Regions from separate parts of the Pseudoalteromonas sp. L21 genome, predicted to be linked through region 3. Evidence: predicted binding sites of a transcription regulator. Region 3 holds the regulator's gene; each other region holds the start of a gene.
What was found. The regulator sigma-54, encoded in region 3, starts transcription at its own class of promoters, with help from an activator protein. The targets are predictions, from matches to a motif close to GTTGGCACGNNNNTNGNNT.
Positions count from the first base shown of each region.

Region 1 (11,054 bases), on a different contig from region 3:
CAAGCAATGCTAATGCAGATTCTTTATCTAAATTTTGTTTTTGTTCATCAGATAATTGACGGTATGTTGTACCACGTTTATTTACTAAATCTTGCCAATCAATATGCTGTGCAAATTCATTAATAAGCTCAGCAGTGATACCGTCTTTACGGTAGTCATGGAAAGTGAACTCTTGATTGTTATCAGATAAAAATTTTTTCGCTTTTTTAATTGTATCGCAATTGCTGATACCGTACATGATAGTCATAAAATCTACTTTTTTGTCACAGTGAGTAATGTATCTACCCCAGCACTAACCTGAGATAGAGAGTAATATAAAGGGCCAAGTTGCTGGCTGTTAAGTACGCATAAGGTTGCGATCATAGGTGATGAAAGCTCACGTAAATCGAAATAAGCAAGTCGTTCGCCTTGGCTTATCTTGCTGTCATTAAGCTTGGCAATCCTTGTGTGGTTGATATGTTCGCTCAACGATGAAAAATGTAAATTGATTAATATTTTCAGCCCATTTTTTGCCTGTAATATATATTCTTTTCCGGCATTTTTTACTTGCAGTAGAGTGCCATCAAAGGGAGCGACTATATTATGGCTGGTTAATTCAACGCTGATACTTGGCCCTAGAGTCGAAAATCTAAAAAAAGCCTCAGGGTGTTCGCTTATAGGTTTAACTCGGCCCGTGAATGGGCTTTTTATAGCCATCACTTGGTTTTTACGCAAGGCGCGTTGACTCTGATAGGTTACTTCTTTATTCATAAGACTATTTAGTATTTCCTAACACATGATAACCATCTTTTTTCAGTGCCGAAATTGCTTTTTCAATGCTGTGCTTTTTAACTAAAACATAATCTGTATCATAAGTTGAAAGAGCGAAAATAGAGATAGATGCTTTAGCAAGTACGCCAGAAATATTAGCCATTATACCTGTTAGAGAAAAGCCCAGCGGGCCAATGACTTCCAGTGCTTGCCAGTCGGTTTCAGCATCTAGGCTATCAATTGTAAAGCTGCTAGGGCAGACAATAGATAATTCATCAGCGGTCTTTGCAATAAAAAATATGCTTTCTTTAAGCAATGCAGGAGGGATAGTGGCATCGACATCAAGGCTATGAATTGTGAGCTCTGTACTATGAAGTTGCAGCGTTTGCTTTGACATCTGTGATCCTATCTATGAAGCCGATAATTAATAGTATACCCAAATCACTTAAAAATACGAGCTATCAACAAGAGATTAAATGTAATTAGGAAGCACGGGATTACGCCATTTAGATTTCCATTAATCTTGTCCACAGAATCTGTGGATAAATATGGGAATAGGTCAGTATAAAGAAGGTAATAGGCTAATTTATAACGGTTTTATAAATTAGCCTAATTTTTGATGGGTTAGTTTTCTATGCTTTCAACTTGCTTAGCTTGAATCGCAGTAAGGGCAATGGTGTAAACGATATCGTCTACTAATGCACCACGGCTCAAGTCATTTACCGGCTTACGCATACCTTGCAGCATTGGGCCAATACTAATTAAATCGGCACTACGTTGAACGGCTTTATAAGTTGTATTACCGGTATTTAAATCAGGGAATACAAACACTGTTGCTTTACCTGCAACTGGGCTGTCAGGTGCTTTTTTGATTGCTACGTTTTCCATGATAGCGGCGTCGTATTGAAGTGGGCCGTCAATCACTAAGTCAGGGCGTTTTTGCTGGGCAAGTTTCGTGGCTTCACGCACTTTTTCCACATCCGCACCTGAGCCCGAAGTGCCCGTGCTGTAGCTGATCATCGCAACGCGAGGCTCTATACCAAATGCGGCGGCTGAATCAGCTGATTGAATTGCAATATCGGCCAGTTGCTCTGCTGTTGGGTCTGGATTGATAGCACAGTCACCATAAACCAGCACTTGGTCAGGTAACAGCATAAAGAAGACTGACGATACTAACGACGAGCCCGGTGCCGTTTTAATTAACTGTAGCGGTGGGCGAATCGTATTTGCTGTAGTGTTAACAGCACCTGATACCAAGCCATCTACTTTACCTTGTTCAAGCATCATGGTGCCGAGTACAACGTTATCAAGCAGTTGTTCTTGGGCAACCACTTCAGTTAAGCCTTTGTTTTTACGGATTTCGACCATAGGCGCGACGTAATCGTTGATGACATCACTAGGTTCAACAATGGTTACATTATCGTTAAGCTCAACACCTTGTTGTTCAGCAATACGTAAAATTTCTTCTTTGTCACCAAGTAGAATTGTTTTTGCAATACCACGTTGACCACAAATTGCCGCAGCTTTAATCGTGCGCGGCTCATTTCCTTCGGGTAATACTACAGTTTTATTCGCTTGACGGGCTTTATCGGTTAGTAAATAACGGAACGCGGGTGGTGACATTTTACGAGTACGGCCAACACTTTGTGCAAGGCTATCTAACCAGTCTGAATCAATGTGACTGGCGTTGTGATCTTTTACTTTATCGATACGTTGATCATCATCACAGGGTACTTCCATATTGAAATTATGAAGTAATAATGATGTGCGCCACGTATCTTCTTTTGTTGCAAGAATAGGCAGGCCCGTATCCATAGCTTGTTCGCATAATTTCATGATGCGATCTTCAGGCTTAAAGCCACCGGTTAATAAAATAGCCCCAATTTTTGTACCATTCATGGCTGATAAACAAGCGGCAACTAGAACATCAGAACGATCCCCTGGAGTTACTAGCAAGGCTCCTGGGGTAAAGTGACTTAAAATATTGGATACTGTACGGGCGCAGAAAGTCACGCGGCGCAAACGACGGTGAGCCATGTCGCCTTCGTTAATAACTTCTGCCTTTAAGTATTCACACAAATCACGGACACGCGGTGCAACGAGATCGAAATCCCATGGAATTGACCCTAATAACTTAAATGGGTGCTTTCTGAAAATAGGCAGTGATGCTAAACGGTTTAATTCGTTTTCAAGTTGTTCAGGCTCATGGGCTTCAACAAGGTCAGCACGGGCTCGACCTTCGTCATCGAGAGGTGCATTCACTTTATTGAAAATACAACCTAACACACGAGGGTGATTAACACCGCCATAATTACCTGCAGCAATTTCTAAACGGTCTTCAATTTGGTCATTGCTATCGTTACTTGGTGTTAGAACAAAAACAATATCAGCACCGAGTGTTTGCGCGATCTCACGGTTTACACGTCCCGCATAAGGCTGGCGACGTGTTGGCACCATACCTTCAATAATGGCAATTTCGTCTTCTTTGATGGTGTTTTCAAAGCGCTCTACGATTTCTTCTAGTAAGTCGTCGCCTTTACCGTCACCAATCATTTGTTCAGCATAGCCAAGATCGAATGGTGTAGGTGGATTAATTGGCGAGCCATGGGTGACAATTTGCGTTGATTTCTCGGGGCCTGTATCGCCAGAGCGCGGCTGCGCAATAGGTTTGAAAAAGTTTACTTTAAGTGCTTTTTGCTCAAGCGCACGCACTAAACCAACAGAAACAGATGTTAAACCAACCCCAGTTGAAATAGGGATCAACATAATTCTACGTGCCATTACTTAAGCCTCCTTCGCAATACGGGCCGCATCATTGGCAATTACCCATTCTTCGTTAGTAGGGATCACAAACGCTTTAGCATGCGCTTGTCCTTTTGAGATTAAGCCTTCTTTACCAAAGCGTGCAGCTAAGTTCGCAGTTTCATCACACTCAAGACCTAAAAAGCCTAAATGAGTGATTACTTTGTCACGAATGATATCTGAGTTTTCACCGATGCCACCAGTAAAAATAAGCGCATCAAGGCGTTGTAGAGGCACCAAGAATGCAGCAATTTGTTTTGCTAAGCGGTAGCAGAAAATATCGAGGGCAAGATTTGCCTGTGGATGGCCTTCAACAGCGGCTTCTTCGATAGTGCGACAGTCATTTGATAATTCACTAATGCCTAACAAGCCACTTTGCTTATTAAGTAAGTCATCAATTTCTTGCACTGAATAATTAAGTTGCTGAGTTAAGAAGGTGAATAAGCCAGGGTCGATGCTACCGCTTCGGGTACCCATCACTAAACCTTCAAGCGGCGTAAGGCCCATACTGGTATCAACGCTTTTACCATCTTTAATCGCACACACTGAACAACCATTACCTAAATGCGCACTGATCACATTGGTTTGCTCGCGTTCTTTGCCAAGTAATTTTGCTGCTTCGCCGGCAACATAATAATGGCTTGTACCATGAAAACCATAGCGCCTTACGCCATGCTCTTTATAAAGCGCGTAAGGTAGGGCGTATAAGTAAGCAATATTTGGCATGGTTTGATGAAACGCCGTATCAAATACGGCAATTTGCGGCAGCGATGAAAAGGCTTGCATTGCAGTACGAATACCTAATAAATTAGCTGGATTATGAAGTGGCGCGAGGGTCGCTGTTTTTTCAATCTCTGTTAATACGTTATCATCAATTAATACTGACTCAGTAAAATGTTCACCGCCATGCACAACCCGATGCCCCACGGCAACTAAGTTATCTTCAAGGCCCAAGCTTTTGACTAAGTTAACAAGTTTATTTATTGCAGCATCATGGGCTTGACCCTTTGCCAATTCAACATGTTGTTTTTCACCTTTATATTTATATTTGATTGAAGGCGTGTCAGAACCAAGGCGTTCAGCTAAACCTGAAATAACTTCGTCAGAAGTGGTGGCATCTAAAATGGCAAATTTTAAACTTGAACTACCACAGTTCAGTACTAAAACATGTTGTGGTGAGCAAAGGGGCGTTGGCATAGCTAGGTCCTAAAAGTACGATATCAGTCAGTGTGTATTAAGGCTTGATAATTAGAATTCTTTGCCAGTATAGTAAATAAGTATTTTGTTGCTACACTTAACAAAGCTAGGCTGTAATTATACTAAAGTCTGGTTGACTTAAGCCGATAACATTTTATCTCATTTAGACTTTAAACGTTAGTCCGATTAACATTAATTTGGTATAAAAACGAGGACAGGTTTTGCAGGGATTGTATCCGGGAGTGTGTTACACTCGGTTGTGAAACAAGATGAAAACCCTAGGAGTGATGATGCAAAAAAGTGTCATGTCACAAGTGCAAACAGGTCGTCAATACGCTAAAAAATGGCCAATGCGACAAGAGCTCGCTCCCATGTTTGCTGAATTTAGAGTGATCAAAGCCACAGATCTGGCAATTACAGTGATGCCAATTTTGGCTATGCTGACTGTTTTTATGCAAGTTAACTATTTAGGTAGTGATTATTTCCCGCAGGCAATTACTATTGCGCTATTCTTTTTGTCGCTACCGTTTCAAGGTTTATTGTGGTTAGGCCGCCGTGCAGAAACCCGATTAGAGCCAGCGATGCTAAGTTGGTACACCGAGCTGCACAGTAAAATGAAGGCGCATGGTTATCAGTCTCAATTAACGACTGAAAAACCACGTTATTCAGATTTAGCTCAATTATTAAAAGATATGTTCGAAAAAATGGATAAAGCTTTCACTAAAGAACACTTCTAATCGCTAATAAACTGGCTCACATAAAACGATAACGTTACTTTTTGTGGGCCTTGTTGTTCTATTTGCTGCCAATGCTCTGGGCGAAATTTCCAGGCAAACGGTGTCATCATAATTAAATGTTTAATCTCTTCTACTGATAGTAACACCTGTTGCTCTAATAATTTTGTCGATTCTTTGCTAAAGCCTGCTGGTGGCTCTATCTCTGTGTGCGGTTTTACATCGGCATAAATAAACGCTTTTAACTCTTTAAGGTGCCAAGGGCCAGGACTTGCAACAATTAAACTAGCTTGCGACTTGGCAAGGCGGGCAAGTTCTTGTGCAAATAAAGGGGCAAACACACTAACAAGCACATCAGCCTGCGCATCCGCAAAAGGGGCTTGGCTAATTGACGCGACACTAAAATGCGCATTTTCATAACGCTTAGCGGCGTATTTTACGGCGGGCTTCGAAATATCAACACCATATACATCGGCATTCGATTGCGCTGCAATGGCTTGGGTATAGAAGCCTTCACCACACCCTAAATCAATCACTGAACTTGGTTCGAGAGATGCCACTAGCTCTGCTAAAGCTTGCTGTAAAAAACCATAGTGCCCCGCATTTAAAAATGCGCGTCGCGCTTGCACCATTTCAAGATTATCACCCGGTTGTTTAGACTTTTTATTTTGTACGGGCAGTAAATTGACATAACCCTCTTTGGCGATATCAAAGCTGTGGTTATTGTTACAGCGGTAAGTTTTATCCTTGAGTGTAAGCTCAAGTTTGCAAAGCGGGCAGTGATAGTGAAGACTCATGAGTCTAAATAGTCCTTATCATAAAAGGTTTTAACCCAATGAGGGCGATAGGTGATCATTAAGGTAATAGCCATGCCATTGAGCATTGCTTCAGGAAACCAAATTATCGCACATAGAATGAGGTAGTTTTCTGAAATCTCAATAAAACTGTAATCACCAAGCAAGTAATAAAGCACACCACTGGTGAGTATTTTAATACAGGCGATAACAGCAGCGGTTAAAAACGCGCATAAAAAGATATAAATAAAAAAATGTCTTGGTAAGTAGGTATAACAAAGCACAAAACACAAATAGCTCAACGTAATTGGTAAAAAAGCAGTAAACAGTAAATGCACGGGCAATAAAGCCATAGGCAACTGAGCAACTAGTACCAACAGTAAACTTGCAAGGGCACTTGCAAAAATGGCTAATCGCCAACCTAAAATCAGGGTCACAGCAGTAACCCCTAAAATATGCAATTCAAGGCCTGGCAATATCCCCGCTTTAATGCGCCACAGTACTGCAAGTACCAAAGCACAGGCGAGCACACCAACTTGTCTTATTGGCGTTGCCAATAATTGCGATGCGCTTTGTTTATCAAAACTTAGCCAAAGTATTAAAGCCACACAGCTCCATAAAGGGAGCTGCCATTGCATAGTGTCTATCATGCGTTAAATGTTGACCATATTGGCGCATGATCAGAAGGTTTTTCGATACCACGTAATTCGTAATCGATACCAGACTCAACACAACGCTCAGCAAGGGCTGGAGTTGCTAAAATTACATCGATACGTAGGCCTCGGTTGTCATCAAAACCTTTTGAGCGGTAATCAAACCACGAGTATTGTTCAACTTTTTCAGGGTAAAGTTCACGGAAGGTATCTTTAAAGCCCCAGTTTAATAATGTACTTAACCATTCACGCTCTTCTGGTTGAAAAGAGCACTTACCAGTCTTTAACCAGCGTTTGCGGTTTGGTTCACCAATACCAATGTCGAGATCAGTAGGTGAAATATTAATGTCGCCCATCACAATAACATCTTCCTCAGGCGTGTGATTGACTTCTAAGTGGGTCATTAAATCTTTATAGAACTGACGTTTGTAAGGGAATTTAATTTCGTGAGCAATATTATCGCCCTGTGGAAAGTAACCATTCATAACAGTTAAGTCACGGCCATTCTGTTGGGTTACAGTCACGCTGATCATACGACGTTGCGACTCGTCTGTATCAGTTGCAAAGCCTTTCATTACCGATTTAGGTTCTTGTTTACATAACATTGCCACGCCGTAATGGGCTTTTTGACCGTGAAAATAAACGTGATAACCCATTTTTTGCACGTCTTCGAGTGGGAAAGCTTCATCATGAACTTTGATTTCTTGTAAGCCAATGATATCTGGTTGATGTTTATCTATCACCGCTTGTAGTTGATGTAAGCGAGCGCGAAGTCCATTTATGTTGAACGAGATAACCTTCATCATGCACCTTAGTTTATTTTTCTTTAAAGGAAGTAACGTAATTCTACCATCAAATGTGGCGCTATTCATGAGCAAAGAAAGAAAAATGCACTGTTTAAATGTTGATCAATTGAGGGTTTAGTTAAACGCATTGTTAACTCGATATTAATTAAAATATTAAATAATATATTTAATTGATTTGTTCTTTTTTGTTTATATAATGCGCGCAGATTAACCGTTCAAATTATGTACACTTAAAAGGTAAACCATGAAAAAACAATTAGTGATGCTTTCTCTTGCATGTATCTCATTTGGCTCATTGGCAAGCAATCCACAGTATTTCTCAGCTGATAATCGTATTGAATCTAAGTTATGTAGTCTGAGTGCAAACGAAGGGTTTACCGCTGCACGTAAAGAAGCGACAAAGCATGGTATTGCGATGTCGCGTTTTTCTAAAAGTATTGAGTGTAATGGTGTCGACATTCGTGACATTGCTAAAAAAGCAGAGTTACAAAAAGCGACTTCGAAAGTATCAGTTGAAGTTTTTGCTAAAAATGAGCAAAAAGAAACGCAACTTTGCATCACAGCACTTAAGCAAGGTTTGACACCTGTACGTGAAAAAATTGGTAACTTAAATACCTTAAAATGTAACGGTGAAGCAGTAACAGAGTTCGTTAAGCGTTACCAAAACGCGGCTATTTAATCGGTATGCTAAACTTATTTGTAAAAAGCGCTCTTTGGAGCGCTTTTTTTATGAAAAAATTACAGTAAGTATGAAAAGCTTGCTAAATCATAGTCTTAACCACAACTTAACTGCTTTCTAAGTGCTTGATTTTAGGCTGTAAGGTGTTTTGGCATTCAACTTGTATTAGTCCAAGCGAATCTAATCGACTACAAGGAAATGTCTTATGAACAAGTTAACTCTAGCATCAACAATTTTAGCGGCTCTTAGTCTTTCAGCATGCTCTGCAAGCAACTCTTTAGCAAAAATAGACAGCGATTTTGGCAGTTTAGATAATGATAACGATGGTTACATCTCTAAAACAGAAGCAGATGATGATGCAATTTGGGCACATTTTTCAAATATCGATACTAATATGGATGAACAAATCAGCCGAAGTGAGTTTAATGCTTACATGCAGCTTAATACGGGTAAAGTTGCGGAAGATAGCGAAGTCTCTGAGTCGGCGTTTAAAGCTGAAATAGCTCAATTTGATCCTATCGAAAATGATTTTAAATCCTTAGATAACGATAAAAATGGTTATATCTCGGTTGAAGAGGCTGATGATGACGATATTGCCAACCATTTTGGGTATATGGATACTAATAAGGACAAGCGCGTAAGCCGTAATGAGTTTATTAGCTACATCACTGAACATGGTAGTGATGTTGCTGAAGATGACGCATTAGACATGGTTAAAAAAAGCTCGTAATTTAGCTCAAATATAAACATTGTTTGGAGCCAGTGAATTACACTGGCTTTTTTTGTAATAATTTTTCCAACCTAGCAAGACTTCTGTCATAATAGAGCGTTAGTGATTTAAATGACCTATAGTAACCCATGGCCGCAAAACGTATTAATGATGAACAGTTAGTCGAAATCATAGAAGCCGCGATTTTTGTAGCAGGTAAACCTTTATCTAAACGTCATTTAAAAGAGACAGTATTGGCTGATTTAAGCGTTTCTATGGCACGCATTAATAATGCAATTGAAAACATTCAAACCCATTATCAAACACGCGGCATAAAATTGGTTGAAGTTGGCAGCGGTTATCGATTTCAGGCCTGCGCAAGTTTAGCACCATGGCTTGCAAATCTTTGGCAAGAGCGCGCACCTAAATACTCAAGAGCACTATTAGAAACATTATCTTTGATTGCCTACAGGCAACCCATTACGCGTGGTGAAATCGAACAAGTACGAGGGGTTACTGTCGGCTCAGGGATTATTAAAACCTTATTAGAAAGAGAGTGGATAAGGGTTGTAGGCCACAAAGAGGTACCAGGACGTCCGGCTTTGTATGCTACAACATCCGCTTTCTTAGACTATTTTTCATTAGCTGGTTTAGATGAATTACCACCCTTACCTGAATTACAGGAAAGTAAAATTAACCAGCTTTTGAGCGATCCTTCTGTGAGAGAACTATCTGAATGAGTAATGTAGAAACTGAAAAGTTACAAAAAGTATTGGCCCGTGCTGGTGTGGGCTCACGTCGTGAGATGGAAAAATACATTGATGCAAATCGAGTAAGTGTCAATGGCAAAGTGGCTCGTTTGGGCGATCGTGTTGAAGCAACTGATGTAATTCGTGTTGATGGACATGTAGTAAAAGTTGAAGATAAAGCTGACCGGATTTGTCGTGTGCTTATGTATAACAAGCCAGAAGGCGAGTTATGTACTCGCAAAGATCCTGAAGGTCGCCGTACTGTGTTCGATCGTCTCCCTAAAGTAGATGGTGAGCGTTGGATTGCTGTGGGTCGACTGGATATTAATACCGCTGGATTAATGTTGTTTACCAATGATGGTGAGCTTGCTAATCGCCTTATGCATCCCAGCTATGAAGTAGAGCGCGAATATTCTGCACGGGTATTTGGTGAAGTAACGAATGAGACCTTACGTAACTTAACCAAAGGGGTTGAACTGGATGATGGACCTGCGAAATTTTTAAATATTAAACCATTAGGTGGTGAAGGAATAAATCGTTGGTTTAATGTTACCTTAACCGAGGGACGCAACCGCGAAGTTCGTCGTTTATGGCAATCACAAGATGTGGAAGTATCTCGTCTTATTCGTATTCGTTACGGTAAGTTAGAGCTAGATAAACGCTTGCCTCAAGGTGGGTGGGCAGAGCTTGATTTGGATACAGTTAACTATTTGCGTAAAACTGTTCAATTGGGTCGTGAAACGCAAACAAAATTATCAGTTATACCTGAAAAGCGTAAAGAAAAACGGGCCAAGATAAACCAAATTCGTAAAGCTGTTAAAAAGCATAATCAACGCGTTAAGCAGCCTAAGCGTCGTTAGATACTAGAAAATAAAAAACCTTACTCGAGAGTAAGGTTTTTTATTGGTTAATCATTCGTCAACAGCACAAAAGTTATTTTTGTTGCGCATCTAAAGATTGACCATTGATATCTTTTGAGTCATCACTCATTAGATAAAGGTAAGTAGGCATAAGATCCTCAGGGGTTGCTAACTTATCTTTATCTTCTCCTGGATAGGCTGATGCACGCATAGACGTACGCGTCGCGCCAGGGTTAATGCAGTTAATGCGGATATTTGTTTTTTCTACTTCACAAGCCCATGTTTGCATCATGCCTTCTACTGCAAACTTTGAAATAGCAT
Region 1 is NZ_JAKKCV010000004.1:497,623-508,676, reverse strand. It holds gene L3V41_RS14085 (ArsC family reductase) at 1-247, opposite strand, end outside; gene L3V41_RS14080 (PTS glucose transporter subunit IIA) at 253-750, opposite strand; gene L3V41_RS14075 (ACT domain-containing protein) at 755-1,147, opposite strand; gene pta (phosphate acetyltransferase) at 1,375-3,531, opposite strand; gene L3V41_RS14065 (acetate kinase) at 3,535-4,749, opposite strand; gene yfbV (terminus macrodomain insulation protein YfbV) at 5,040-5,486, shown strand; gene L3V41_RS14055 (putative RNA methyltransferase) at 5,483-6,280, opposite strand; gene L3V41_RS14050 (energy-coupling factor ABC transporter permease) at 6,277-6,927, opposite strand; gene xthA (exodeoxyribonuclease III) at 6,924-7,733, opposite strand; gene L3V41_RS14040 (hypothetical protein) at 7,981-8,415, shown strand; gene L3V41_RS14035 (EF-hand domain-containing protein) at 8,621-9,145, shown strand; gene scpB (SMC-Scp complex subunit ScpB) at 9,274-9,864, shown strand; gene rluB (23S rRNA pseudouridine(2605) synthase RluB) at 9,861-10,733, shown strand; gene L3V41_RS14020 (YciK family oxidoreductase) at 10,807-11,054, opposite strand, start outside.
Region 1: the regulator sigma-54 is predicted to act here: its motif matches at 8,563-8,581, upstream of L3V41_RS14035 (EF-hand domain-containing protein).

Region 2 (11,054 bases), 550 kb from region 3:
GCCTTTAAACGATGAACCTGAGCCAATGCCAAACTGGATGCTATCTCCGCCTATATTAACTGGGTTTCCACCTAAGCCGATAACCGGATCTAAGCTGGCATCCGTTTCTTTATCTGTTTCAGTTTTTGCCGCTTTCGATGCTTGCGTAGACTCTTGCAACTTAACAGTAATAATATCGCCTGTTCTGAGTGCTTTTTTATCTGAATACAGATCATTTGACAGATAACTATCAAACAATGAACCTGTTGGTACCATTTGTTCAGCAGAAGGCTCTGGATACATAGGTGCATAGTAAGGGTCATCCTGAACCACATGGTGGTTCTGTGTTGACATACAACCACCTAACATAAATGCTGCCGATGTGACTAAGATAATATTACGCATGCGACCTCCTACCCATTAAAGCTGCTGATTAATATAGCTAAGCATTTCATCAACCGCTGAAATCACTTTTGAATTCATTTCATAAATTCGTTGCGTTTCAATCAGATTAACAAGCTCTTCGGTTACATTAACGTTCGACGTTTCAAGTGATCCTTGAACCACAGTGCCTAAGCCATCAATACCTGGATTACCTTGCACAGGCGCACCACTTACAGCGGTTTCTGTATACAGGTTTTGCCCCATCGGCTCTAAACCCGACGGATTAATAAAATCACTGATTGTAAGCTGACCAATCACGACATTTTCTGCTTGTCCTGCCACCCGCACAGATACTTCACCGTCTTGTGAAACAGTGATTGATTGCGCATCGTCAGGAACATTCATTTCAGGCTGAATAGGGAAACCCGCACCTGAGGTTACAATTCGGCCATCTTCATCGGTTGTAAATTGACCATTACGTGAGTAAGCAATATTTCCATCAGGCAGTTGTACTTCAAAAAAGCCGGGGCCTGAAATCATCCAATCGAGTGAGTTTTCGGTAGTAAGCATGTTACCTTGCGAAAAGTTCTTTTGGTTTGCAACTACTTTTGCACCCGCACCAAGCATTAAACCTGATGGCATCTCAGTATCTTGTGATGAGCGACCACCAGGCTGATTGATATTTTGATATAGTAAATCTTCGAATACTGCACGGCTTTTTTTATAGCCTACCGTACTGGCATTCGCAAGATTATTTGAAATCACCGAAATATCGGTTTGTTGGGCATCAAGCCCTGTTTTACTGATCCACAATGCAGGATTCATAATTCTACCCTCTCAGTGCTATTAAACGATGCGTAACAGCTGATCTTGACGTTCATCAATCTCTTCCGCTGTTTTCATCAATTTAACTTGTAATTCAAATTGGCGTTGATGGCTGATCATATCGACCATTTCATGTACAGGATTCACATTGGACATTTCAAGTGTGCCTGATAACACCTCTACATTTTCTGACACATCACAAAAGGTACATTGGCCATTCACTAAGGTCTCTGGTTTTGGCCGAAATAAGCCATCATTACCTTTTTCAAGTTGCGTGTTGTCAGCCTCAATAACCTTAAGTCTGTCAACGACTTCTAAAAAGTTTGCTGGCGCACCTTGAGGTCGAACTTGAATAGAACCATCAGAACTAAATTCAACTTTTTCAATCGGCAGTGGCAAAATAATCGGACCACCTTCGCCAATAACTTGACGTCCATGGCTGGTCATTAATGCGCCATCGGGAGTAATGTTTAATGTGCCGGCTTTTGTATAAGCTTCGTTACCTGAGGCATCTTGAACACTTAGCCAACCTCTATCGCTCAATGCAACATCAAGATCGCGCCCAGTCTCAACATACCCACCCGACTCCATATTTGAGCCAGGTCGCTCTTGCATAGAAAACACGCGTGTAGGCATGCCTTCACCAAATGCTTGCATAGAGCGGGCTTGTGCAAAATCAGCTTTAAAGCCAGTGGTGTTAGCATTCGCTAGGTTATTAGCCTTTAGGGCTAGACCTCGCATACTTTGCTTAGCACCCGACATGGCAATGTAGACCATTTTGTCCATAACATTGACTCATTAAAAATACGATATTTGATAAATGCAATAACAGTGCCAAAGTAAAATTGACGCCTTATTTAAACGCCTATGGAATGTAAAGCTCTCTGTTGTAGCGGTGTGGGCCTATATGACTAAAATGAAAAAGGCTGCCTATTAAAGAGCAGCCCTTGTGTCGGATTGAGTTGAAGATCCGCTATTATTAACGGATCTGTAAGATATTTTGTTGTAGTGTTGAGTTCACTTCAAGCGCACGCGAGTTTGCTTGGAAGTTACGCTGTGCACTAATCAAATCAACTAACTCAGTTGTTAAGTTCACGTTTGACTGCTCAAGAGCAGAAGAATTCACAGTACCAAGTGTACCTGAACCTGGCTCCCCAGCAATAGGCTCACCAGAGGTTAAGCTTTTCTTCCACGATGTATCGCCCACTTGTTGTAAGCCTTGTGAATTAGAAAAACGAACCATGGCAACTTGCCCTAGGAATGAGGTATCACCATTACTGTACGAAGCAACAACCTTACCATCTGTGCCAATATCAATACCTGCTAGGCGGCCCACTGTTGCGCCATCTTGTTCAAGTGCTTTCACTTCAAAGCGGCTGGCATACTGGGTTGGTATTTTATTCGTAGTACCTGCTTCATCACGCCAGTTAATATTAACGTCTTCAGGGAAACTCGCACCATTTGATAATAAGTCAGATAAACCAACCCCAGCACCCGCACCATTTGGGATAGAAAGTGGGTTGAAGGTAGCATCTGTGTTTGGTGCACCATTTGTGTTTAATGGTAAACCACTTGAATCAAATTGAAATGTCGATAATGGTGTGTAAGGTGCTGCTGTTTCTTCAACACCTGCTGGGCTAAATGATTTCTCATCAAGCGTAGCATACACTTGCCACTCATTGTCATTCCCCGTTACAGTCGCATCTGTTTTAACAAAATAAAGCTGTAATACGTGCGGCTCACCCAGTGAATCATATATCGTTGTCGATGTCGAACTGTTATACGACGCACTTGTCTCAGGATCAAAAGGCGTCACTGTTGGCGTAGTAGAACGTGAATCTAGATTGAACGATGAATACACGTTATTTGTTGAACGCGGCGAGCCTGATGAGTCTGGGATTTGAATAGCTGAAGAGGTACTTAAGCTCACTGACGTTGTATCGCCTGTTGCAGGGTCCACAGGGAAACCTTGTAAGTAGTTTCCTTTAGCATCAACAACAAAGTTATCTTTATTTAGCTTAAAGGCACCAGCGCGCGTATAAGTAAAATCTTGAGCACCTAGCTCTTGGCTCATCGCGAAATAACCTTCGCCAGTGATGGCTAAATCAAGCGAGTTATTAGTAAACTGTAGTGACCCCTGATGGAACTGTTGAGCCACCATGGTTGTTTGCACACCGTCACCATTTTTAGTTCGACCTGAGCTAAACACTGAAGATGCATATACATCCGCAAATTCAGCTCGTGATTCTTTAAAGCCTGTCGTATTAACGTTCGCAATATTATTTGCTGTTACATCTAAATCTTTTTGCGCGGCAGCAAGTCCGGTTAATGCAATATTGAAGCTCATAATTCACCTCTAAAGTGTCAATCTGTAGCACTTGGCTAACTAATTAATCTGTATAATTAAGCGATTTCTGCTACATCAGTTAGCCTAACCGCGCCTTCTTTAGTATTTATAATAATGCCGTTCGAACCATTAATGTTGACACTCTCAATATTCTTGAAAGTCGCTATCGGTAAGCTAGTATAGTCACCATTAACACTTCCCTCGGCTTTGATTTTGTACTCGCCAGGAGGCAAACGTTCACCATCTTCATTTTCGCCATCCCATTCAAAACGAATTGCACCAGCAGATTGCGCACCTAACTCAATGGTTCTGACAAGTTGGCCCGATTCGTCTTCAATACGCAGTGTTAACTTATCTACCGGTTTTTCTGCAACAACAGATCCTTTAGAAACACCCGTTTCATTTAAATCCAACATATTTGACTCAAGCAACGCTTGTTTACCCACTAAAGTAGATGCTTGTAGTGCCGAGTTAGATGTCATCGAAGCCGTAAGGGATTCAAATTTACTATTAAGATTTGAAATACCTTCTGCCATGGTAAAGTTTGTCATCTGAGCAATCATTTGATCATTGTCAGCGGGCTTACTCGGATCTTGAAACGATAACTGCTGAGTTAATAACGAGAAGAAATCTTCTTGTGTTAATGTGTCATCTTTCTCTTCTGTTTTCGTTTGATTGTCTTGCCAACGTAAGTTATCTAAATACGTGGATGACGCACTGCTGATGTCGTTACTCATAACTTATCCTCGGTTACCGCTGCCCAAGCAACAGTGTTTTACTTAACATTTGCTTTGCTGCATCAGCAACTTGCACATTTGTTTGATAAGAGCGAGAGGCAGAAATCATATTAGCCATTTCTTCTACGACGTTAACATTAGGCTTGTAGATATAACCGTTTTCATCTGCACTTGGATGATTCGGGTTATATTCAATTTGCAGGGGCTTGTCGCTCTCTACAATACCCAGTACTTTAACGCCAACAGAAGAGCCCTGAGGATTGCTTTGTGATGCTGACGCTTTTGTTAGTTCAGCGGCAAACACAGGATGGCGCGCTCGGTAAGTCTCATTTTGACTTGAGCTAATCGTATTTGCATTTGAGATATTACTCGCCGTGGTATTTAAACGCACATTTTGTGCACTCATCCCCGTACCTGAAATATCAAAAACATTATATAAACTCATGATTAAGCTCCTTGACTACCGAGGGCTTTTTTAAGGCCTTTAATTTTACTACTCATAAATTGCAGGCTTGCCTGATACTCTAATGAGTTTTGTACATACAAGTTTCGTTCCACTTGTATATCAACAGAGTTACCATCACCTGTATCTGCTTGATTTGGCGTGCGAAACATTTCTGAGTTACCAACAAAACGACTACCACCCGCAAGGTGTTTCTCGTTTGTACGTACCATAGTGTTGCCGCTTTGTTGGTTGCTTTTTGCCGCTTTTAATGCAGATGCAAAATCCACATCTTTTGCCTTGTAGCCCGGCGTATCAGCATTAGCGATATTCGTCGCTAATAACTCAGCACGTTGTGAACGGATCAACATTGCATGGGGGTGAACACCGAATGCTTTATCAAAACTGATAGCCATAACCATCTCCAAAAATTTGACTCTGCGTAGCATAATGCAAAAGATAAGCCAAAAATTAAGGGGGCTATAAATATGGTTATAACTAATTGAAAATAAATAAAATATAGCAACCTAATCGTTAGGTTGCTAGGAGGGAATTATTTCTTCTGGTAGATGATACCTGGATTACAACGTACCATATCAAAACTATCACTTAAACCTGCCATTGACTCAGATGCACCTAAAAATAAATAGCCTTTAGGGTTAAGTGCCTGCGCAAATTGCGCAATAATTTTTGCCTTAACCTCTGGTGAAAAGTAAATCAGTACATTGCGGCAAAAAATAATATCAAACTTGCCCATCAAGGCATAAGAATCTAATAAGTTTAGATGCCTAAAACTGACCATTTTTCTTATTGGATCAACCACCTGCGCCATACCATTGCCACTATCCTTAAAGAACTTTTGCCGCCTTTCCATCGACAAGCCTCGTGCGAGGGCAAGTGAGTCGTATTCTGCATTCTTACACATATCAAGCATAGTATTTGAAATATCAGTACCGATAATCTGCGCACCCATTTTTAAAACACCAGGTTGCTTAGACTGAAACTCAGCAACCGACATAGCTATCGAGTAAGGCTCTTGACCAGAAGAGCTTGCCGCAGACCAAATTTTCACCGGTCTACGCAAGTCTTTAAATTCAGGAAACAATTTAGTTTTAAGTAACTCAAAGGGGTATTGATCACGAAACCAAAGTGTTTCGTTTGTCGTCATCGCATCAACAACTGCGGCACGTAACTGCCTCTCATGAGGGCTTAATGTTTTGCTCACAAGCTGTGATAACGATTCCACACTAAAGCGAGCCATCAATGGGGCTAGGCGACTCTTAACTAAATAAAGTTTATTATCACCTAACACAATCCCACATTGTTGCTCTAAAAAAGAGCGAAATTGATCGTATTCGCTTTGTTGTAAGTGCTTATTTTCCAAAGTAATACCACCTATAAATTATTAATCACAGTGAACCCATTTTTTAACAGCTCTCGCTAATTCATCAGGGTTAAACTTTGCAATAAAATCATCCGCACCCACTTTTTCAATCATTGCTTGATTAAATACACCACTCAGCGATGTATGTAAAATAACATGTAGCGGTGATAATTTTGGATCGGCTTTTATTTCTGCTGTTAGGGTATAACCGTCCATTTCAGGCATTTCAACATCAGATATCAGCAACCCAACACGTTCAGTGATGTTGTTTTGACAGTCAAGTTCAGCAATTTCACGTAGCCTGAGTAACGCTTCTTTACCATTTTTAGCAAGTTCAGTTTGCACACCTAATGGCTCAAGTGCACGCTTAACTTGGTTTCTTGCTACCGCAGAATCATCAGCAATAAAGACAATGCGTTCGCCTAAATCTTTTTGAATTTCGCCTTCGCCCACAACCTCAGCGCTGACCTCAGTATTAACCGGGCAAATCTCGTTAAGAATCTTTTCAACGTCAAGGATCTCTACCAGCTCGTTTTCAATTTCGGTAACGGCTGTCAAATACGAATAACGGCCAGCGCCTGATGGCGGAGGCATAATTTTTTCCCAATTCATATTTACAATACGTTCAACACCACCGACTAAAAAGCCTTGAACTGAGCGATTGTATTCCGCAATGATAATAAAACTATCTTTAATATTTTCAATCGCAGGACCGCCAACAGCCATAGATAAATCGATAACTGAGATAGTTTGACCTCGAATATGGGCCACACCACGGATATAGGCGTTTGATTTTGGCATGTTTGTAAGCGGTGGGCATTGTAAAACCTCTCTTACTTTAAACACGTTAATACCAAAGCGTTGACGCCCTCTGAGTTTGAATAATAGTAATTCAAGGCGGTTTTGCCCAACCAACTGAGTACGCTGGTTAACTGAGTCTAAAATGCCTGCCATTTCAATCTCCTAAAGATAAACAACCAGAGTCGGAACAATAATTGCTTTCTTTGTGTTAAAGCTACATAAGGTTACAAAGCGTCTGTTTTTTGACGCAAAATATTTATACCTTGTTTTCAACCATAAGCATAGTCGAAACATGATGAGTTTGTTAAAAAAAAGCCGAAGATACAGTGTTTTTTATTTTCTTGCTAGCCTGTTGCTTAGTACGCAACTTCACGCTGAAGTCTATAATCACCAGCAACTTCAACAAATCGCTATCGATTTTATCAGCGAACAAATAACTGATCTGGATTCAACACCACAAGTCAGCGCACTGCCTCTTGATAGCCGAATCCCTGATAGGCCTTGTCAGTTACCGCTGAGTAAAACCGTACCGACTGAACCTCCTTTTAATCGGCAGGTAACCGTACAACTTAAATGCGAAGACTTAAATAGTTGGACGCAGTATGTGCATGTCAGAATTATTGAACTTGAGCCTGTGGTAGTAGTAACAACCAATTTAACTCGTGGAGAGGTTATTAAAGCTGAACATCTGCGTCTTGAAATGAAGCCTAAACAATTTGTTCGTACGCAATATATTCAAGATGAATCAGTGCTAATAGGAAGTCGGAGCAAACGTAATATCCGCAGCGGTCTTCCGATTGTCATGAGCCATATTTGTATGGTGTGCAAAGGGGATAATGTAACCATCATTGCAGCGATACGTGGACTTAGAATCAAAACAACAGGTGTTGCTTTAGAAGATGGTACGCTTGATGAATTAGTACGTGTAAAAAACAAAAAATCAGGTAAAGTATTAAATGCACGCGTGGATGGTGTCGAGTCTGTACAGGTGAATATTTAATTTTTAATATTTATGTTAAAGTATCTTGTGTGCCTGCCGATACCAAGGCATATGTTGGGTAATGTATAGGTCAAAATAATGGTAAGCAACGTCAATAATAATAGTCAGCAAACATCTGTGTTGACGAATACCAAGCAAAAACAGCTTGATTTACAAAAAGATAACCTTAACACGCAAACGGCTAAATCAGCTGCGCCTAAAGCCAGTGCAGATTCAGTGAGCTTAACGCCGCAAGCAAAGCAATTAAAATCTTTGCAAGAAAAGGCTGAGCAGTCATCTGGTTTTGACAGTACAAAAGTCGCTGAGTTGAAAAAAGCAATCAGCGAAGGAAAGTATCAAATTGATACTGAAAAACTAGCAAAGAACATCGCAGCATTCGAGTTTGACGTTTATGGCTGATCATAACCATTTAATTGCCAGCAAATTAACACAGCAAGTCTCTTATTTAGAGTCTATTGCTGCGCTTTTAGATGATGAGCTAACAGCCATTGCCTCAAAACGAGGTGAAGGTTTAAAAGAGATTGCCCAACAAAAAATCTCCTTATTACAAAAAATTCAAACGCTTGATAAAGAAGTTCAGGTGCTTGTGAGTAAAAATGATGCTCAAGATGAAGACGTTTCTTCACTTATCACGCAGGTGAATGAGCTTCTTACAAATTGCAAAAAGAAAAACGATGTCAATGCACATGCCGCACATCAAGCCCAACTAAGTGTAAAACAATTAAAAGATATTTTAATTGGTGCACCATCGTCTATGACCTATGACCAAGGTGGCAGTGTTATTCAGGGCGAGAATAAAATTGTACATAACCTAAAAGCGTAATGCGTTTGGGTTATCTCTCCTTTATTACGACAACCTCACAAATTGATAGCCCCCTCTGATAAGCCACTTTGCTATTTGCCGAAAAGATGGCGCTGTAAACCTGATTATTGCTCCAAGTTATTGCTTATAAATAACGCGACATAAAGTCGCGACTACAAAGTAAGATTTACTCGTGAGTTTCCTAAGCAAAACCTAAAACCATATCTACTAAAATAAGCTGTTCAGAGTCAAAAATAAAGCGCGATAAATCGCGCTTTATTTGTATTTAGTAACTCGTTTTAAATATCGATAGCGTTATTGCCGCCTTCGATGAGTTTCTTAATTAACTCCTCAGAGCCATTTTGAATATCATTTGCTGCGTCTGATGTCACTTCGGGCTCACCATTGAATGCCAAACTTTGACTTTCATTGCCAGTATCAAGAGCAAGTACATCCGTTTGCTCACTATCGGTGAGTACATCATCAATACTCAGTTCAAGTGGTGCCGCCCCCTCAGCAATAGTAGAATCTGTGTTTGTGTCAGTCATAACCAAACTCAAATCAATACTTTCGCCAAGTGGTTGAGGCTCAGTTCCTTGTGCCATTTGCTCTTCACTCTCATCAAAATCAGCTAACAAAGGTTCACTGCCTAAACCAATAAGACCATCATCAGGCTCAGTATCGAGTACCCCAGTGCCCACTAAATCATTTTCGGTATTTTTAACAATGAAGTCACCTGTTACAGGGTCGACGATTGCAAAGTAATATTCATTACCTAAGTCTAATACTGACAAGCTAATAAACCAATCACCATTACTATCTGCGGTTACTGTTTGCGCTGAATTAAGTAAAGATAAATCAACAATATTTAATAAATTAAGCCCAACCAAGTTAGAACCAATGGCATAAACTTCTGTGCCTGGTTCTGCCTCCCCTGAAGCTGATGGGAGAAGAAGTCCTAAAACGCCTGGATTATAATTAGTTACATTAAACGCATCTAAACTAGGGTCGTTACTGTAATCAATGCTAGATATGGTTGTGGTATTGCCTGCGGCATCGGTTGCTGATGCCTCAACATAAGCAAGCGTTAGTAACGAAACAGATAAGTTAAGGACTTGCCAATCCCCATTTGCATCAACAGTGGCTGTATAGGGTGCGCTGACGCCTCCTCCCACTAAGTGATTCGTAATTGAGATAACGCTGCCCTCAGGTAAATCTGAGGTACCAGAGAGCGAAACCAAGTTACCTAATAAGAATGACGGTACGATTGAAAGTTCTGGTGCAACCGTATCAACCTCTCCGCCGGTTTTACTGTCTGTTCCAGTATTTCCAGCTTCATCAGTGATACTTACAGCAACAGAGTAAGTACCATCAGCAAGAGCTTGAGTCGCGGTTGCTTGCCAGTTGCCGTTCACATCTGTCACAGCCGCAACACTATGCGTTACGCCACCAGCTGCGGTGAAAGTAACAATAATATTGCTGTTAGCGAGATCAGACGTACCATTCACTGTGGGTGTTGAATCATTTGTGAGTATCAAACTACTCGCGTTGATACTAATAGTAGGTGCAATCGTATCAATCACCGCCGTTGTTGAGATAGAACCATCGTTACCAGCACTGTCTCTGACAACTGCTGTTACTGTGTATGCTCCTTCAGCAAGATTTTGTGTTGCCTCAACCTGCCATTCTAGGTTTGCATCTAATGTTGTTTCAACACTGTGACTTACTCCCACAGAATCAACAAATGTAACAATCACCAAACTCCCTGCTGTAGCCCCTGTTGCACTACCTGTCACGCTTGGTGTTAAATCACTTGTCACGGCGATTGGATCAATCGTTACATCTGCAGGTGTTATGTCTATGCTACCCGATGCCGAATCTGTTGCTGTATTACCCGCAGCATCTGTAATACTTGCATCAATTGTATAAGCTCCCTCAGCAAGGGGAGAAGCAAGTGCAACAGACCAATTACCACTTGCACCAACAATTGCACTCGCTGTGACTTCATTATTGAGCGCATCTGTTACGGTTATTGATACTAGGGTACCTTGCGGAGCATCACTGGTGCCACTGATTGTAGGAGTTGTATCATTTGTTACATCTGGTGTATTAACACTGAATAGAGGTGCCGTTAGGTCGATTTCACCACTGCGTGTGGCAGTGCCTGTTAACCCGCCTTCGGTCACACTCGCTGTAATACTAAAACTACCTTCGCTTAATGGTGTCGGTAATTGCACACTCCATACACCCCCTGTTACGGTTGCAAAGACGGTCTGAATGTTGCCAAGTGCATCTTCAACATTCACAGTCACCTGCGTGGTATCTGCGGCATCACTGGTGCCAGAGATAGTCG
Region 2 is NZ_JAKKCV010000001.1:494,561-505,614, forward strand. It holds gene flgH (flagellar basal body L-ring protein FlgH) at 1-384, opposite strand, end outside; gene flgG (flagellar basal-body rod protein FlgG) at 400-1,188, opposite strand; gene L3V41_RS02320 (flagellar basal body rod protein FlgF) at 1,210-1,974, opposite strand; gene flgE (flagellar hook protein FlgE) at 2,168-3,535, opposite strand; gene L3V41_RS02330 (flagellar hook assembly protein FlgD) at 3,592-4,272, opposite strand; gene flgC (flagellar basal body rod protein FlgC) at 4,286-4,717, opposite strand; gene flgB (flagellar basal body rod protein FlgB) at 4,720-5,130, opposite strand; gene L3V41_RS02345 (protein-glutamate O-methyltransferase CheR) at 5,268-6,098, opposite strand; gene L3V41_RS02350 (chemotaxis protein) at 6,120-7,052, opposite strand; gene flgA (flagellar basal body P-ring formation chaperone FlgA) at 7,195-7,899, shown strand; gene flgM (flagellar biosynthesis anti-sigma factor FlgM) at 7,978-8,298, shown strand; gene L3V41_RS02365 (flagellar protein FlgN) at 8,291-8,722, shown strand; gene L3V41_RS02370 (Ig-like domain-containing protein) at 9,001-11,054, opposite strand, start outside.
Region 2: the regulator sigma-54 is predicted to act here: its motif matches at 7,081-7,099, upstream of flgA (flagellar basal body P-ring formation chaperone FlgA).

Region 3 (11,054 bases):
CTGGCTCCCAGTGTGGGTTTGGTAAAAAGCGTGCATCAAATACATAGTCAGCTTCTTTCGGGATACCATGCTTAAAGCCAAATGACATAAAGGTAATAATAAGCTTTTTGTCTTTTTTACCGAGAATCTTCTCACGAATTGACTCTGCTAGCTGATGTACACTTAAATCCGTTGTGTCGATCATAAAGTCGGCGCGGGTAATTAGTACATCGAGCAGTATTTTTTCTTGCTTAATTGCTAAATCGAGTGGTAAAGAATCTAAAGAAAGCGGATGTAAACGTCTTGTCTCAGAGAAACGTCTAATGAGTGTTTGATCATCACTATCAAGGTAAAATAAGGTTGGATTGGCGAAACCTGGCAAGTATTCAAGAATATCATTAAATTCTTGTTGCTCTTTTGGCAGGTTACGTACGTCGATACTGACTGCTATTTTGTCGTAATTATCAGAGACGCTGCGCACTAGCGAAGGTAATAGGTTTACAGGAATATTATCAACGCAATAATAACCAAGATCCTCAAGGACTCGTAAAGCGACTGATTTACCTGAGCCAGAACGGCCACTGATAATAATTAATTCCATTTATGCCTCTGATGCAATAACTTGAAACAGTTCCTGATCGGTTTTAGCGCTGCGTAACTGTTTACAAAATTCTTTGTCTTTTAGTCTATCAGCAATTGTTGATAAGGTCTTTAAATGAAGTTGGCAGTCTCCATCAGGTACGATGAGTGCAACAAAAATATCAACAGGGCGGTTGTCAATTGCGTCAAAGTTAATTGGAGATTCGCTCACTATAATAAACGCATGCGGTTTATCAGCACCTGACATACGACCATGCGGAATAGCAATACCTCTACCAATTCCTGTGCTCCCCAATTTTTCTCGATTGAGTAAAGCATTAAGAATATCTTGCTGCGATAGATGAGGAAGCTGCTCATGAGCGAGTTCGCTGATAAATTCGAGAATTCTTTTTTTGCTATTAAAAAGGACCGCAGCTTTGCTGCAGTCCTGGCTAGTAAGTGAACTAAGTTTCATAATTTAGTGTCGAGCTAATTTCTCTTTGTGTTTAATTACTTGGCGATCAAGCTTATCAATTAGCGAGTCGATGGCCGCGTACATATCTTGATGCTCTGTAGAGGCAAACAGTTCGCCTCCGTTTACATGTAAAGTTGCTTCTGCTTTTTGACTTAATTTTTCTACGTCTAAAATGACATGAACATTATTAATATGATCAAAATGCCTTTCTAGTTTCGCAAACTTGGTGTTTACATAGTCTTTTAATGAATCTGTGATTTCTACATGACGACCAGTTAGGTTTAGTTGCATAAGCATTTTCCTTCTATGTAAAACGTCTAAATCAAGCTTTTACGCTGATTAGACGGCGGTATTGCTAGAGACTCTCGGTATTTTGCAATTGTACGTCTAGCTACTTTAATTCCTTGCTCAGCCAATATATCTGCAATCTTACTATCACTCAATGGCTTCGCTGAGTTTTCTGCGGCAATAAGCTTTTTGATTAAAGCGCGTATTGCCGTTGATGAACACTCGCCACCATTTTCTGTGCTGACGTGGCTTGAGAAGAAATATTTCAACTCAAAAATACCCCTTGGGGTATGCATATATTTTTGCGTTGTAACCCGTGAAATCGTCGATTCATGCATTTCGACCATTTCAGCGACATCATTTAGCACCATCGGTTTCATCGCCTCAGGGCCGTGTTCAAAGAAAGCCTGTTGTTGTTGAACAATACAGTTCGTTACTTTTAATAAAGTATCATTCCGGCTCTCTAAGCTTTTAATAAACCACTTAGCTTCTTGCAGATGAGAGCGAATAAACTGACTGTCGCTGCTTGATTTTACAGAGCGTGACATAGCCGCATATTGGCTGTTCACTCTGATCTTTGGCATACAGTCAGGGTTAAGCTCAACGACCCAACGACCTTTTACTTTTTTTACTGATACGTCGGGTATGACGTATTCAGACTCTTCACGTACGATGCTATCCGCGGGCTTAGGGTTCAAGCTATGGATAAGCGTCATGACTTCTTTTAGCTCGTTTTCTTTAAGCTTAGTCTTTTTCATCAAAGTACGATAGTCGCGGCTTGCTAATAATTCGATGTGCTCAGATAAAACCATTTTAGTTTCAGCCAAATAAGGTGTATCTGCATCGAATTGACGAAGTTGAATACATAGGCACTCTTGTAAACTGCGAGCACCAATGCCGACAGGATCAAATAGCTGTATTCTTTTTAGGACCGCTTCGACTTCATCAAGTTCTATTTCTTCTTCTTCATCATCGTTTTGATTAAAGCTTTCAACAATATCCTCACAACTGACGGTTAAAATACCTGAGTCATCAATAGCTTCGACTATAGCAACAGCAATTGCTTCATCAGTTGGACTAAATGGGGTCAACTGTAGTTGCCACATCAGATATTCGTGGAGAGTTTCGGTTGACGCACCTTGATAAATAGACTCATCTTCTGGCATTGGCCCTGAAGAGGTTGAAGGAGCTGCACTCATGTACTCATCCCATGTGACGTCCATTGCTAGGTCGTCACTAACGGTATCTTTATTGAGTGCATCACTGCTTTCTTGCTCGTACTCACTTGGTGCTTCTTCTGCCGTAGCAGTGACTTGTGAATCATCAGAGTCAGATTTTTGTTCGTTTTTACCGATTGCGTCTTCACTGTAATCCGCTTCTTCCACTTCAAGTAGAGGATTACTATCAAGCGCTTCTTGTATTTCTTGCTGGAGATCCAATGTACTAAGTTGCAATAAGCGAATGGCTTGTTGCAGTTGTGGAGTCATTGTAAGTTGCTGGCCCATGCGCAGCTGTAATGATTGCCTCATGTATCCCTAACAATCCTTTTAAATCATTTATTGATACTACTTTGAGTCAATATCAATATGTTGTCATTATTGTAAGTCTAGCAGATGCTCTAGTCGGTGATGTATTGGTTACAACCTGAATTGCTCGCCTAGATAAACATCGCGTACGGTTTGGTCTGCTAATACGTGTTCAGGCGTGCCTGATGCAATTAGCTCCCCATGAGAAACAATGTAGGCTTTTTCACAAACATCAAGGGTTTCTCGAACATTATGGTCAGTTATTAGTACACCGATACCACGGTTTTTCAAATGCTCTATAATTTTCTTTATATCTAACACTGAAATTGGATCAACACCAGCAAAAGGCTCATCTAGCAGAATAAATTTTGGATCTGCGGCTAATGCTCGCGCGATTTCAACACGGCGACGCTCGCCTCCTGATAGCGCCATACCTTGGCTATCTCGAATGTGCTGAATACTAAATTCATCAAGCAGGTTATTGAGTGTTTCTTCTCGTTGCTGTTTTTTAAGATCTTTACGTGTTTCAAGAATCGCCATCAGGTTTTGGTAGACCGTCAACTTTCTAAAAATGGATGATTCTTGGGGTAAATAGCCAATACCTAATCGAGCGCGATTGTGCATGGGTAATAAAGTGATGTCGTTGTCATCAATACTAATTTTACCTTTGTCGCTTGGCACTAGCCCTACAATCATGTAGAAGGTGGTGGTTTTACCTGCACCGTTAGGGCCTAGTAAGCCAACAATACTGCCAGCTTCGACTTCTAGTCCCACATTTTTGACAACTTGGCGACCCTTATAGCTCTTTGCTAACAGCTCTGCTTTTAATGTACTCATGGCTGGCCTTTATCATCTTTTTTATTATCAACAGGCACTAAGATTGTATGCACACGATCCGTTGAATTTTCGTCTTTTTCAGCACTAATGAGTTGTTGTTCCATGTCATAAGTTATACTTTTTGCACTGACTTTTTGCCCTGCTTGTGTCACTTGTGCATCGCCAACTAAGGTGAGTAAACGCTTTGCTACATCGTAACGTACTTCGTCTGCACTGGCGCTCATAACCGTGCCATCTTCTTGTTTTTCTTCAAAGTAGGCTGGCTTACCTGTGGCAATGATAAGTGAAACAGTACCATCAACCTCACCAGCATGTGCTTCTAGGCGATCTGCGGTAATACGACGATTACCATGGGTTATTTCTACATTTTCTTCAAAAATCCCGACTCCATTTTTTAACTGACCTACTTGGCGATCTGAGCTAATGCTGATAGGAGTACCCGCTTGGTCTGCAGCAGCGCTTGAAAACGCAATCAATAAGCTTGGGATTAGAAGTAATTTTTTAAGTTTATTGGTCATAGTATATGGTTCGTGTATGGTTAGTTAACTCGACGATTTCGGCTTTTAAATCAGCTTTTAAACCTTTACCGGTAATCTTTAAGTTTGGGCCTGTTAATGTAACAGGTTGTTTTGAGTACATGGTCATTTTTTCAATATCGACATTGATATTTTCTGCGTTGATATCTTCAATCATGCCATTATGAGTTAGATTTTTTGCAACAACGTCACCTTCAAAAATAAGTTGATCGTTTTCGTACAAGGTAGCCTCTTTTGCTTTCACCTGCCAAACCTGTTGATCCCCATAAATGGTAAAAATAGGCTGTTCAAAAAAAGTAAACCCTAATTGCTGGTATAGCTCCATTTTAGCCGCAGCGACTTTATGGCTGATGTTACCTTGCTCATCATACGCCGTTTGCTTTAGCGCAATGGCGGTGTAATCCGGTGTTGCGATTATCTCGTCTTCACTGTTTATTGCGCCTGTTGGTTGGCTAAAGTACGGATACCATAACCAGATCATGCAACAAACAAAAACAATACTCAGTAAAATACGGGCTATATTCATGCGCTGGTTCCATCAGTTGTTAACGCTTTCGCGTTTTCCAGCATTAATAAATCTGTAAGCTCTCGCACAGCGCCAAACCCTCCGGGTAACATGGTGGTGTAATGAGCGAGTCTTTTTATAAGTGGGTGAGCATCGTTTACAGCAACCGCAAAGCCTACTTTTTCCATGACAGGTAAATCAGGGCCATCATCACCGATATAGGCTATTTGCTCATCGCTCAAAGTCAGTTTGTCTTTTAATTCTTGATACGCAATAAGCTTGTTTTCTTGACCTTGATAAATGTGTTGTACTGTTAGGCTAGTCATGCGTTGCTGAACTATTTGTGAATGTCGCCCTGTAATAACCGCAACCTCAAAGCCACTATTTATTAATGCTTTAATACCAAAGCCATCTTTGGTATTGAACGCTTTGAGTTCTTCACCGTTATTTCCTAAGTAAATACGGCCATCAGAGAAAACGCCATCAATATCGCAAATGAGTAGTTTTATTTTCTGAGCACGTTGGCTTACATCGGTGCTTAATGGCTGATAAAGCTCGGCAAACGTCATCTTTAAAGTACCCCTGCTTTTAAAAGGTCTTGCATATTAAGTGCGCCAATCGGTGTATTACTTTCATCGATTATTATTAAACCGTTAATGCGTTTTCGTTCCATAATATTCAATGCTTCCGCAGCGAGCATATCAGCATGTGCGGTGGTGCATGAGCGCGTCATTACTTGGCTAATCGATGTGTTATGAATATCGACACGTTGCTCTAAAATACGGCGTAAATCACCGTCAGTAAACAGACCTGCAAGCTTTTTGTTTTCATCGACAATAGCTGTCATACCGAGGCCTTTGGCTGACATTTCTATTAGTGCATCTTTAACACTTTGGGATTCGGTAACGATAGGTGTGGCACTGCCAGTATGCATGACGTCTTCAAGGCTCAGTAATAAACGCTTACCTAGGCTCCCCCCAGGGTGAGATAAAGCAAAGTCATCGGCAGTAAAACCGCGCGCTTCGAGTAGGGCAACGGCTATCGCATCGCCCATAACTAATGTCGCAGTGGTGCTGGCAGTAGGGGCGAGGCCCAATGGACACGCTTCTTGGCTAACTTTGATGCACACATGGACATCCGATAGCTTCCCCATAGTTGAGTTAGGGTTACCTGTTAGAGATATCATTTTTGCGCCAATACGCTTAATAACAGGAATAATACCAAGCACTTCACTGGTTTCACCTGAATTTGAAATGCACATCACAACATCTTCACGTGTGATCATACCTAAATCACCATGACTCGCTTCACCTGGGTGAACAAAAAATGCAGGGGTGCCTGTACTTGCTAATGTAGCGGCTATTTTGTTGCCGATATGGCCTGATTTACCCATACCTATGACAATAATACGACCTGTGCAATGAAACATTAATTGGCAAGCATGTTCGAAATCAGCATTGATATACTGTTCAATTTCTCTTAATGCTTGCGCTTCAACTTCAAGAACTCGCTTACCTTGCGCAATAAAGCTTTGCTGCGTCATTTGTTATCCTATTTGACTGAAAATATAGCCTTGGTATGCAATAAATGCGACTAACAATAAACCACCTTCAATTCTATTGATACGACGAGCACCTCTTAAGTTCAATGACATGGCGATTAAAGCTATGGTTGCGCCAATCATAATCAAAGCATCTCGGTTAGCCGCTGAAGGGTCGATGATTGATGGGTTGATAATCCCTGCAAGAGGCAGTACCGCCAATAGGTTGAATAAGTTTGAGCCAACAATGTTACCTAAGGCTAAATCATCTTCATTTTTTAGTACCCCGGCAATACAGGCTGCTAGTTCAGGTAAACTGGTGCCAATAGCAATGATGGTTAACCCAATCACTAAGTCGCTTAAGCCAAAGTATTTTGCAATATCTACTGCCGAACCAACCAGAAAGTGTGAACTGATAGGAAGAAGGATCATACCCACGACAAGCCAAAACAAAGCTGAGCCTGTAGAAACATTATCAGGGATATCTTCACACGCTTCTGAAACGAAAGGGTCATCCGCTTGGTTTTTATCTCTTAAAGAAATAATAACTAAGCCTGCAATAAAAACAATAAAGCCAATAAGGAGCGCAACACCCTCAGCAAATGAGAAGAAGTTATCAGAGAATATGTACCAAGAAGCCACCGACACTAATAGTACTAATGGCATCTCACGTTTGAGTGTTGTTGAAGAAACAGATAAAGGCCTTAACAGTGCTGTAATACCTAATACTAGTAAGATATTAGTAATATTAGAGCCAACAGCATTCCCTACCGCGGTATCTGTTTTGCCTGCAAGGGCTGCTGATGCTGACACCATCATTTCGGGTGCCGATGAACCCATGGCAACAACCGTAAGGCCAATGATTAGGGTTGGGATCCCCATGTTTTTTGCCAGTGCCGCTGCCCCGTAAACAAAACGGTCTGCACTCCATACAAGTGCGGCAAAACCGATAATTAAAATGACAAAAGAAGTCACCATTTTTATACGCCAATATTACTTAAACAGATGGCTGCAAATAGTAACAAAAGCAAACCTGAAAGTATAAGTAAAAGAATAGACTGAATGTTTTAAATGGGTGTTTTTTGGAAACTAAATTTAAGCGTGTATTAAGTTCGACATTTCTAGCATAGATTATTTTGATAGAAAATATTACAAAATTTTACGATTTGTTTTTTCCATCTTGACTAAAAAACCCTTAAAATGGCAAAACTAGTGAAAAAAGTTATGGAGAGCGACTTGTCGCAATCAATAGTAGAAATCAAGGATGTAACCTTTTCACGGGGCGATAGAATCATATATAAAAATATGACTTTTAACATTCCGAAAGGCAAAATTACCGCTATTATGGGACCAAGCGGCATTGGTAAAACCACCATGTTACGCTTAATTGGTGGCCAACTTAAGCCTGACGCGGGTGACATTTTATTCGAAGGGCAGAGTATCCCTAATATGTCACGCAAGGCACTTTATGCTGCCCGTACAAAAATGAGCATGTTATTTCAAAGTGGCGCTTTGTTCACTGATATGACTGTATTTGATAACATTGCTTTTCCCTTACGTGAACACACGCAACTCAGTGAAGACTTAATTCGTCTTGTCGTGTTAATGAAACTACAAGCCGTTGGTTTACGTGGTGCACAAGATTTGATGCCATCTGAGTTATCGGGTGGTATGGCAAGGCGTGCTGCACTAGCGCGTTCTATTGCACTTGATCCTGAACTCATTATGTATGATGAGCCTTTTGCTGGCCAAGATCCTATTTCGATGGGGGTGTTAGTGAAACTCATAAAATCACTTAATCAGGTGCTCGGTTTATCCTCTTTAATTGTGACACATGATGTCACTGAAGTTTTAAGCATTGCAGACCATGTTATTATAATTGCTGAACAAGGGGTGATAGGCGAAGGCTCCCCTGAGCAAATGCAGAACCACGAGTCTGAATTAGTACAACAATTCTTAAAAGGTTTGTCTGATGGCCCCGTGCCTTTTCATTACCCTGCTCCTGAATACAGTGAAGAGTTATTAGGAGTGCGCAATGTTTGATCTTTTGCAAAAGCTAGGACATAAAACCTTAGGGCGTTTTGCGGCACTGGGTCGTTCTACACAAATGTTATTTGGCGCCTTAGTCAATAAGCCTAACTTTAAAAAGGGCACGCCTTTACTTATACGTCAGTTGTATATGGTGGGGTCGCAATCGCTGCTTATTATTATGGTGTCAGGCTTATTTATAGGCATGGTACTTGCGCTCCAAGGCTACACTGTATTAGTTGGTTATGGTGCTGAGGACAGTTTAGGTCCATTGGTTGCACTTAGCCTATTGCGTGAGCTTGGGCCTGTGGTTACAGCACTGCTTTTTGCTGGTCGAGCGGGAAGTGCTTTAACGGCGGAAATCGGTCTAATGAAAGCAACAGAGCAACTATCGAGTCTAGAGATGATGGCAATTGATCCGCTCAAGCGAATTATTGCACCTCGATTCTGGGCTGGCTTCATTAGTATGCCCATATTGGCACTTATTTTTTCTGCGGTAGCTATTATAGGCGCTCATTTAGTGGGTGTTGATTGGCTTGGTGTTGACTCGGGTAGCTTCTGGTCAATCATGCAATCGCAGGTGTCGTTTCAACAAGATATCGTAAACGGCATGATTAAAAGTTTTGTTTTTGCCATGATCGTGACTTGGATTGCTCTTTATAAAGGGTATGACTGTATCCCAACCTCAGAAGGGATAAGCAAAGCCACAACAGAAACCGTTGTGCACTCGTCACTGGCAGTATTAGGTTTTGACTTTATTTTAACAGCGGTAATGTTTACCAGCTAATTAGGGTATAAAGATGAATTCACGGAAATTAGAAATTTTAGTTGGCTTTTTTGTAGCCCTTGGTATTGCTGCATTTGCGCTATTAGCATTTAAAGTTGCCAATGCGGGGATCAGCGGTAATGGTGAGACCTACCAGCTTAATGCAAAGTTTGAAAATATTGGCTCTTTAAAAGCGCGTGCGCCAATTAAAGTGGGTGGTGTTGTTGTGGGGCGTGTCGAGTCTATCTCCATTCATCCTAAAGAGTTTGTTCCTGTGGTTAACATGGCTATTGATGCGAACTATTTATGTAAGTTTTCGGATACGACATCAATCTCTATTTTAACGTCAGGTATTTTGGGTGAGCAATATTTAGGTATCAATCCTGTTATTGCGCCACAGTCAGCTGAGCAACGTTGCATGGGAAGTGAAGTCACTGCCGATGAGCAAGATGCAGGCTTAGATGAACTATTTGGTGTCGAGAGTAAAGCATTAGCTGATGGTGATTATATTACTGATACTAAATCAGCATTAGTACTTGAAGAACTAATCGGTCAGTTCTTATTCAACCAGGGTGGTGAGTAATTATGTTTAAGAAATTTTTGTTATGTTTAAGTGCTGTATGTGCACTAAGTGCCAACGCGGCTGAACCAACCGTCGATTTAAAAGATCCATATAAAATGGTGCGTGAAGTGTCTGACAATACATTCGCACGCATTACTAAAGATCAGCCATTAATTGCTAAAGACAAAGAGCACTTGCGTGTTATCGTTGAAGAAGAATTGATGCCATACATTGATTATAAATACGCAGCGCTGCGTGTTTTGGGTAATCATGTTTCAAAAGTAAGAGCAATCGAGGATAAGGCTGAAAAAGCAAAAGCAATTAAAGAGTTACAGCGCTTTATTGACGTGTTTCAAAAGTATTTAATTGCGACATATGCAGGTGTATTCACACAATATACAAATCAAAGTGTAGAGTTTGGCCCTGCTCAGCCTTTTAAAGGTCAAGACGTTGTTTTAGTTAAGACAAAAATTGTTGAGTCGGGCAAACCTGATATCAAAATTGATTTTAAAGTACGTGAAGATCGTGATGGTGATTGGCGCGCTTACGATATGATTGCAGAAGGGATCAGTTTACTGGATGCAAAGCAAAGTGAGTTCCAAGGTATCTTACGTCAACAAGGTATTGAGCATGTGAGTGACTTACTAGAGCAAAAGAGCCAACTGCCAGTGCAATTTAGAGGTGAGGGTGGGAATGAGTAAAGTATCGATTACTCAACTCGATGATGACCAATTTCGCGTCAGCGGTGAACTGACTCGAAATTCTATCGGTCATGAACGACTTCTGAATATGAAGCCACAAACTAAGCATAAAACATGGTATTTTGACCTTTCTGAGGTCTCTAGGGTTGACACGGCGGGCTTAGCTTGGTTAATTCATTCTTTCGCAGAATTAAAGCAGCAAGGTGTGCGCCTTGAGCTGAAAAACAGCCCTGATCAACTGCAGAAATTAATGCAATTAGGTCAGGTCACAAACCTTTTTGAGTGAGATTTATGGAAACAAGCCAAGTCGAAACGTTATTACGCGACGAATTAAAATTAGATGAAGTAATTGTTAAAGCAAACGGTAGTCACTATGAAGTGATTGCTGTTGGTGAGTGTTTTGATGGTTTATCTCGCGTTAAAAAGCAGCAACTGGTATATGCTCCATTAATGGCGACTATCTCAGACGGTACCATCCACGCAGTGTCAATCAAAGCATTTACACCAACAGAGTGGAAACGCGAACAAAAATTTATACTTCCACAATAGTCACAGGACCTCCTCATGGATCAATTTGTTATTCAAGGTGGTACATCACTGGCAGGTGAAGTCACTATCTCAGGCGCTAAAAATGCCGCTCTGCCAATTCTTTTTGCTGCACTGTTGGGACAAGGCAAAAGTACCTTTAGTAATGTCCCTCGCTTGCGCGATATCGGTACCACAGAAGCCTTG
Region 3 is NZ_JAKKCV010000001.1:1,043,920-1,054,973, reverse strand. It holds gene rapZ (RNase adapter RapZ) at 1-580, opposite strand, end outside; gene ptsN (PTS IIA-like nitrogen regulatory protein PtsN) at 581-1,033, opposite strand; gene hpf (ribosome hibernation promoting factor) at 1,037-1,324, opposite strand; gene L3V41_RS04805 (RNA polymerase factor sigma-54) at 1,351-2,850, opposite strand; gene lptB (LPS export ABC transporter ATP-binding protein) at 2,959-3,684, opposite strand; gene lptA (lipopolysaccharide transport periplasmic protein LptA) at 3,681-4,202, opposite strand; gene lptC (LPS export ABC transporter periplasmic protein LptC) at 4,192-4,746, opposite strand; gene kdsC (3-deoxy-manno-octulosonate-8-phosphatase KdsC) at 4,743-5,294, opposite strand; gene L3V41_RS04780 (KpsF/GutQ family sugar-phosphate isomerase) at 5,297-6,268, opposite strand; gene L3V41_RS04775 (calcium/sodium antiporter) at 6,272-7,243, opposite strand; gene L3V41_RS04770 (ATP-binding cassette domain-containing protein) at 7,490-8,308, shown strand; gene mlaE (lipid asymmetry maintenance ABC transporter permease subunit MlaE) at 8,301-9,080, shown strand; gene mlaD (outer membrane lipid asymmetry maintenance protein MlaD) at 9,094-9,642, shown strand; gene L3V41_RS04755 (ABC transporter substrate-binding protein) at 9,645-10,322, shown strand; gene L3V41_RS04750 (STAS domain-containing protein) at 10,315-10,608, shown strand; gene L3V41_RS04745 (BolA family protein) at 10,614-10,871, shown strand; gene murA (UDP-N-acetylglucosamine 1-carboxyvinyltransferase) at 10,887-11,054, shown strand, end outside.